Regions from separate parts of the Paraburkholderia sp. NPDC080076 genome, predicted to be linked through region 2. Evidence: riboswitches for the same ligand, from Rfam matches in the RefSeq annotation. Region 2 holds a riboswitch; the other holds the start of a gene.
What was found. A riboswitch is a leader RNA that binds a small molecule or an ion and turns the genes downstream of it on or off. The one in region 2 is predicted to bind manganese.
Positions count from the first base shown of each region.

Region 1: another riboswitch for manganese. It lies ahead of ACQKRQ_RS14365 (TMEM165/GDT1 family protein); the one in region 2 lies ahead of ACQKRQ_RS11485 (sodium:calcium antiporter).

Region 1 covers NZ_JBNNWQ010000003.1:459,977-463,179, forward strand. The annotation lists gene ACQKRQ_RS14355 (hypothetical protein) at 297-488, opposite strand; gene ACQKRQ_RS14360 (hypothetical protein) at 487-714, shown strand; gene ACQKRQ_RS14365 (TMEM165/GDT1 family protein) at 873-1,463, opposite strand; yybP-ykoY riboswitch at 1,473-1,655, opposite strand; gene ACQKRQ_RS14370 (TonB-dependent receptor) at 2,188-3,203, shown strand, end outside.
Region 2 covers NZ_JBNNWQ010000002.1:929,656-932,858, forward strand. The annotation lists gene ACQKRQ_RS11475 (c-type cytochrome) at 105-1,001, opposite strand; tRNA gene ACQKRQ_RS11480 (tRNA-Arg) at 1,277-1,352, shown strand; yybP-ykoY riboswitch at 1,426-1,589, shown strand; gene ACQKRQ_RS11485 (sodium:calcium antiporter) at 1,681-2,691, shown strand; gene ACQKRQ_RS11490 (HAD family hydrolase) at 2,774-3,203, opposite strand, start outside.

The DNA.
Region 1 (3,203 bases), on a different contig from region 2:
TACGTAGTTCGGGGCACGCTCTTCTTTGCACGTCAGCGCGTACGATCTTTTTCGTACACGAAGTGCCGCCGGCATCGACGTCCGGAATAGTTGCGTTGCACCGACCGAAGCAACGAGTGAAAGCGGCGAGACACGATTCGGACAGGACGATACAGAAACGCGTTCGCTGAGCCAGTGGCAAGTGCCGCCGTTGACTCTTCAGGCCCTGCAGTCAGTGTGCGAATCCGAAACGGCCGCGTGCCGCATGCCAGTAGGCTTGCCGGTCAATCAAGTGGATGTGGTCAGAGACCTCGGCGTCAACGCTCTGCCGACGGCGCTGAATAGCGCCACTTGCTTGCGTTTGAATCGATGCGGGCATCATTGACGCGTCGTTTTTCCGCCCGTGCACGATCCGCCTGTTCGAGGGAGAGTGCTTGTGCCTGACGCGACAGAGCATATTCGCTCACGTTGCCAGACGTACGTGCTGCATTTTTGATTTGTGATCGCATGATGATTCCAGAACAAGGGACACTAAGTGCGACCCATGTACTGACTGTATACCCATCGCCCGATGCAAGCACGCTTTCCTTTACAAAGGTGAAAACCGGAACGGTAGGGCTGCTTTTTTCTCGAACGCGCAACGGCACGCTGGAAATCTTCGGCAACGCATCCTTTCGCGTGTTTGCAAAAGGTGTTCATCAAAACAGTGCCCGCGAGGCAGTGCGGGCACTTTGACTCTTTAGCGTTCGTCAGAGCGTGTTTATCAGCCGTGCTGAAGTAACTGGTCCAACATCGTAGGCAACAGATTTCGGGGCCGGCTCTGTGATCTTGGAGGGCATCTCAGGCGACCGCGGACGGCACGCGCCTCGATCATACAAAAGCAACCCTTCGACCTAGAACAGCGGGTGCTCGTGCGGATATAGCGCCGTCCTGAGGGCAAAGCCACCGAGGACAACGAAGATGACGGCGGCCAGAATGTGGACCGCCTTGGTTGGCAGACGGTCGGCGAACTTGTGCCCCAGGTAGATGACGGGCACGTTTGCCAGCATCATGCCGAGCGTGGTGCCGGCGACCACCCCGAAGAACTCGTGAAATCGCGCAGCCAGAGCGATCGTTACGATCTGCGTCTTGTCACCCATTTCGGCCAGAAAGAACGTTAGAGCCGTGGTGCCGAACACGCCCATCGGATGCCTGGTCGACACCGCCTCGGCACCGTCGAGCTTGTCGGGGATCAGAATCCAGACGGCCATGACGGCAAATGATGCGACGACCGCCCAGTTCAGGATCGTGGGGCTCAGAACGCTCGCGAGCCATGCCCCCAACGCGCCGGACGCCGCATGATTGACGAGCGTTGCGACAAAGACGCCGAGAATAATCGGAATGGGCTTGCGATATCTGGCAGCGAGCACCAAGGACAGCAGTTGGGTCTTGTCGCCGATTTCGGCTAGGCCGACCACGCTGGTCGAAACGAGGAACGATTGCATAGGTTGTGGGCCGGGCCGCGCAATAAGTACGCGATGACGCGCATTCCGGCGACCCGGTCAGGTCGGAATGCGAGTCATCGGTCTTGCCAGGCATAGTGCTGTGCACGCCATGGCGGTCTGTCGACCACCAAGTATGTTGACGGGCACCCTCGAACATTGCGCTCGAGGCGGCTACTCCCCAATGAGAGGGGCGATTCTACAGTGTCCTGGCCCGGTAACGCAAATCGTCAGCTTTCCGAAAGCCAGTGCGTCGAGACGGAACGGCGTGAGGTTACGAATGCGGAATCTGGCAGACGGAGGCAAGGGCGCCAGTTAAGGGCGAGCATTGGGGCCGTTGTAACCGACTGTAATTGGTGGCGCTCGTCCAGCGGGAATAAAAATCCTACCGATACCGTTCACAGGGAGCCGTCATGGTTCCCTTTCGCTTTGTCAGCCAGACGCGGGCAAGAGCGGGCGACGAGTTGCAACGGCACGAAGTGGACTTCCACGGCAGATTCCGTCGACGGGGGTCTCAACCTTGAATAACAGGAAGAAAAATCAGATTTCTTATGAATATAAATCGTAATGATTTGCATTCTGAAGAAGGATTTCTATGCGGACGCGCTTGCGTTGGCAGCCGCTACGTAGGGGCGCAAGCAGGGTCGCGAACCGGCAACAGACAAATGAGACAGGAGAATGAAACGTGAAGAAAGTGGATGTCCGAAGGTTTGGGAAAAGGGCGAGCGTGGGACTGACCACTTCACTTATTGCACTGACGCTGGCGCATTCGGCTGCGGCACAGGACTCACTGCCATCGGGCGGCGAACAGGACGGTGTCGCCGACGCGCCGACACTGCCGCCCGTACAGGTTCGCGCGGCAACACCCGGGCAAGTCATTCAGGACGATAACGTGAACGACCCAGACCAGGTTGCCGCCGTAAGCAAGACAGGAACCGCGCTCAAGGATTTGCCGGCAAGCGTGCAGGTGATCCCGCGCGCGCTGATGACCGAGCAGGGCGCGACGATGCTTCGGCAAGGCGTCAGCAACGCCAGCGGTGTGAATGTCGGTGGTCAGGATACGAAGGGCTATTACGACCATTTTCTGATTCGCGGCCTGAACGCGCAGATCTACAACGACGGATTCTCCGACGGAGACCTTTTGGGCGGCATCTCGCATTCGTTGAACGGTGTCGAGCACATCGAGATTCTGGAAGGCCCGGGGTCGGCGCTGTTCGGCAGTGGTCCGCCGGGAGGCACGATCAATATCGTCCACTACACGCCATCTTCCGACTTCCACTACGGCGGCAATATACAGTCGGGCTCGTTTGGCACGATCTCCGGTAGCGGCTACGTGACGGGACCAACAGGCATATCGGGGTTGAACTATCGGGTCGATGCAACCGTATCGCGTTCCGATGGATTTCGCGATCTGGCGAGCCGTGACGAGGAAATCAGACCCGCCTTCGAATGGAAGCTCGACAATCACAAGATCAATTTCTCACTCGATGCGCGCGACATTCACGAAACGCCTGACTCGTATGGTCTGATCTATTTTCATGGCTCACCCATCACGAACGTATCAATCGATTCGAAGTATTCGACGCCCTTTGCGTTCGCGCGCGGCGACTACGTCCGCCCGACGCTCACCGACGAGTGGAAGGTCAATGACTTTCTGACTATCAATAACCGCTTCTCGTATTTGCACCGAAGCCTCGATGTGCTCGGCAATGGCGATAGCACGAGTACGAAGGTGAGCGGCAA
Region 2 (3,203 bases):
TCTCGTAGGCCTGTCTGTTGGCCGAGATATAAAAAAATCCCTGCGCCGCGTCGCCACGGTGCAGGGATTTTTTGTCACGCGGCAAACGCCGCGAGCGGTGCGTCTTACTTCACCGCGCTGACCATGTAGTCGACGGCGGCCTTCACGTCCGCGTCGGAGGCAGTCGAGCCGCCCTTCGGAGGCATCGCGCCCTTGCCGTGCAGCGCGTAGTTATAGACCGTGTCCATTGGCTCTTTCAGACGCGGTGCCCAGGCGTCCTTGTCGCCGAACTTCGGTGCGTTCAGCACGCCAGCCGCGTGACAGGCCTGGCAAACCTGCTGATACAACGCCTTGCCGGCTTGCGACGCGTCCGCGCTTTGCGTGCCGCCCGCTGCCGGCGCGGCCGCTTGCGGCACGCTGGCCATGGCGGCCATCGCTGCGGCGGCCTGAGCCGCGCCCGCGTCGGAAGCGCCGGCCGGCGCCGCGGCCGCTGCACCGGACGCCGCAGCGGCGCCTGCTGCCGGCTGAGCCGGTTCAGGGAAGCTTCCGCCCGAATTGTTGGCCATATAGGCGACCGCGCGGGCGATCTCGAAATCGCTGTAGTCGTCCGGGCTGGTGCCGCCGCGCGGCGGCATCGCGCCTTTACCGGTGAGGGCAGTGTGCAGCAGCGTGTCGAAGCCTTGCGCGATGCGCGGCGCCCAGTCGGCGGCATTGGTAAATTTCGGCGCGCCTGCCGCACCCGACGCGTGACACGCGGAGCACACGGCCTTGTAGACTTCCTCGCCGCTCTTGTAGACGCGCGGCGCGTTGGCGTCGCGAATGTCGACCTGGGCGAACGGCTTGATGCGGGCGGTGACCTCGGCTTCGGAGAGAGAGTCGGTGCCGGCGCCGGTGCGCGTCGAATTGTCGACGTAGATCACTAGCAGAACGATGATGACGATCGGTACCGCAAAACTGGCAATGATCGCGGCGACGAGCTGTCCGGGGGTTTTGATCGGGGCTCCGTGTGGTGCTTCGCTCATGCTTGTCTCGTCTCCGTGGGTATGTGAGCGGTACAGCGTGACGGCAACTTCTTGTTCTTTAATCAGCCACGGACGATTATAGACGGAACATTTCGACGGCGGCGAGGGGCGCGGCGGGGTGTTCAGCAGGCGTTTACCCGCATCGCGAGGGTTGTCGGAAAGCCGCCGGACCCGGTGATTGGGGCCGTCCGGTGGACGGTGTGGCCGAAACCGGGTATCCTTTCGGTCTCGCTTTGGCGTCGCATCCGTTCTGGTTGCCGCGCTTTCGTGTTGAAGCGCCCGTAGCTCAATGGATAGAGTACTGCCCTCCGAAGGCAGGGGTTGCTGGTTCGATCCCAGCCGGGCGCACCATAGAGAGTCGATCTCGTTCAAGGGCTTACGCAGAATGCGCTAAGCCCTTTTGTTTTTTGCGGCCTCGTCGTGTCCCGACTTCCTTCATCCTTTGAAGGAGAGCGCGTCAACATACTTGGCCTGCGGGTCATGGCGCGTTCGACCGCGTCGGTTTGGCGAGACCATTGACGCACTGCCTCGTTCTGGTCGGACGGGCGGCGGTGCGTCATTGGTTTGTCATCTACGTCCGACCGCGGAGTTGCCCTGTGAAACATCGTCGTACCCTGCCAGTCTCCCCTTCCGCCCGTCCGCCGCGCCGCTGCTTCTGCGTGTATGCGGAGCGCCGCGCATGACCGGTCTCCTGTTCGAACTTGGCATCATGCTGGTCGTCATTCTGGTGGCGGCCGAGCTCTTCACCAATGCGCTCGAGCATCTGGGCGAACGCCTCAAGATTTCCGAAGGCGTAACGGGTTCGCTATTCGCCGCTGTCGGCACAGCGTTGCCCGAGACGCTAGTGCCGCTGCTCGCGATCGCCGGCGGCACGACGGATAGCGCGGTCAATCAGGAGATCGGCGTCGGCGCGATTCTCGGCGCGCCGCTGATGCTCTCCACCCTCTCCACCTTCCTCATGACGCTCGCGATTCTCGGTTCACGCGGCGCGCGCGGCTGGGTCGCGCCAGAGCGTACGGGTTTCACGCGCGACCTCAACTATTTCCTGTGCGCGTTCGTGCTGGCTGCCGCAGCGATGTACGTGCCGCACGAGCAGATGATGGTGCGCGCGTTCTTCAGCGTGGCGCTGGTCGGCGTGTACGTCACTTATGTGGTGATGACCTTCCGCGCATCGAATGATCTGGTCGATGCCGGTCACGGCACCGAAGCGCCGGGCAAGATGCTGATCGCGCGCCTTGGCGTGCCGACCAATCTCGCGACCATCGTGGTGCAACTGGCGCTGGCCGTCGCGCTGCTGGTGTGGGGCGCGGAAGGCTTCATCCATGGTGTGCGCGGCGTGTCGCAGGCGCTTGGGGTGTCGCCGCTGCTGCTCTCGCTGCTGATCATTCCGATCGCCACCGAGTTGCCCGAGAAGGTCAACAGCATTCTGTGGATTCGCCGCGGCAAGGACACGCTGGCGTTCGGCAACATCACCGGCGCGATGGTGTTCCAAGGCACCTTGCTGCCAGCGATCGGTATTCTGCTGACGCCGTGGGTGCCGCGCATCGAAGTGGTGACCGGCATCGTGATCACGCTCGCGTCGGCGGCGTGGCTGCGGCTCAACGTGCGCGAGCGCGGCGTGCCGGTGTGGGCGTTGCTGGTTTGCGGCGTGCTCTATGCCACATATCTGGCGATTACGCTGAGTCGCTAGACGCGGCGCTAAAGCCATACATTGCGCGACAACTCTAACAACCGCTGAAGGCCGCTTACGAGTGGCCTTCAGCGGTTCAGGCTCAGTTCGCCGGGGGCGTCGCCGGCGCCGCTGCCGTCGTCGCGCCTTCAGGCTTGAACACGGTCTTCCAATCATCTTTCATATCGACGACGAGCCAGCCTTTCGCGCCGGCCTCGTCCAGACCTTTGTCGAGCTTGCCGCTCTTCGCCGCGCGGTCGTACGCGTATTCGCGTTGCGCGTCTGTGTGATGCACGAGCGCCGCGAGGCGCGGGCCGTCGCCTGCCGAGGTCCATTCGAGCATCGGCGCGTCGCCGTCCGCGTTACCGAACGCGATCACCGGACGCCGGCCGATCACGCGATCGATGGCAAGCGGCTTGGCCGAGCCGTCGACCAGCGTGTCGACTTGCGCGAGGCGCGTCAGCGAGACCGCGCCGTTGCTCTGGCCGTAGCGATACTTCACGGTGCTGCCGATCACCTGCTCGGGCGGAATG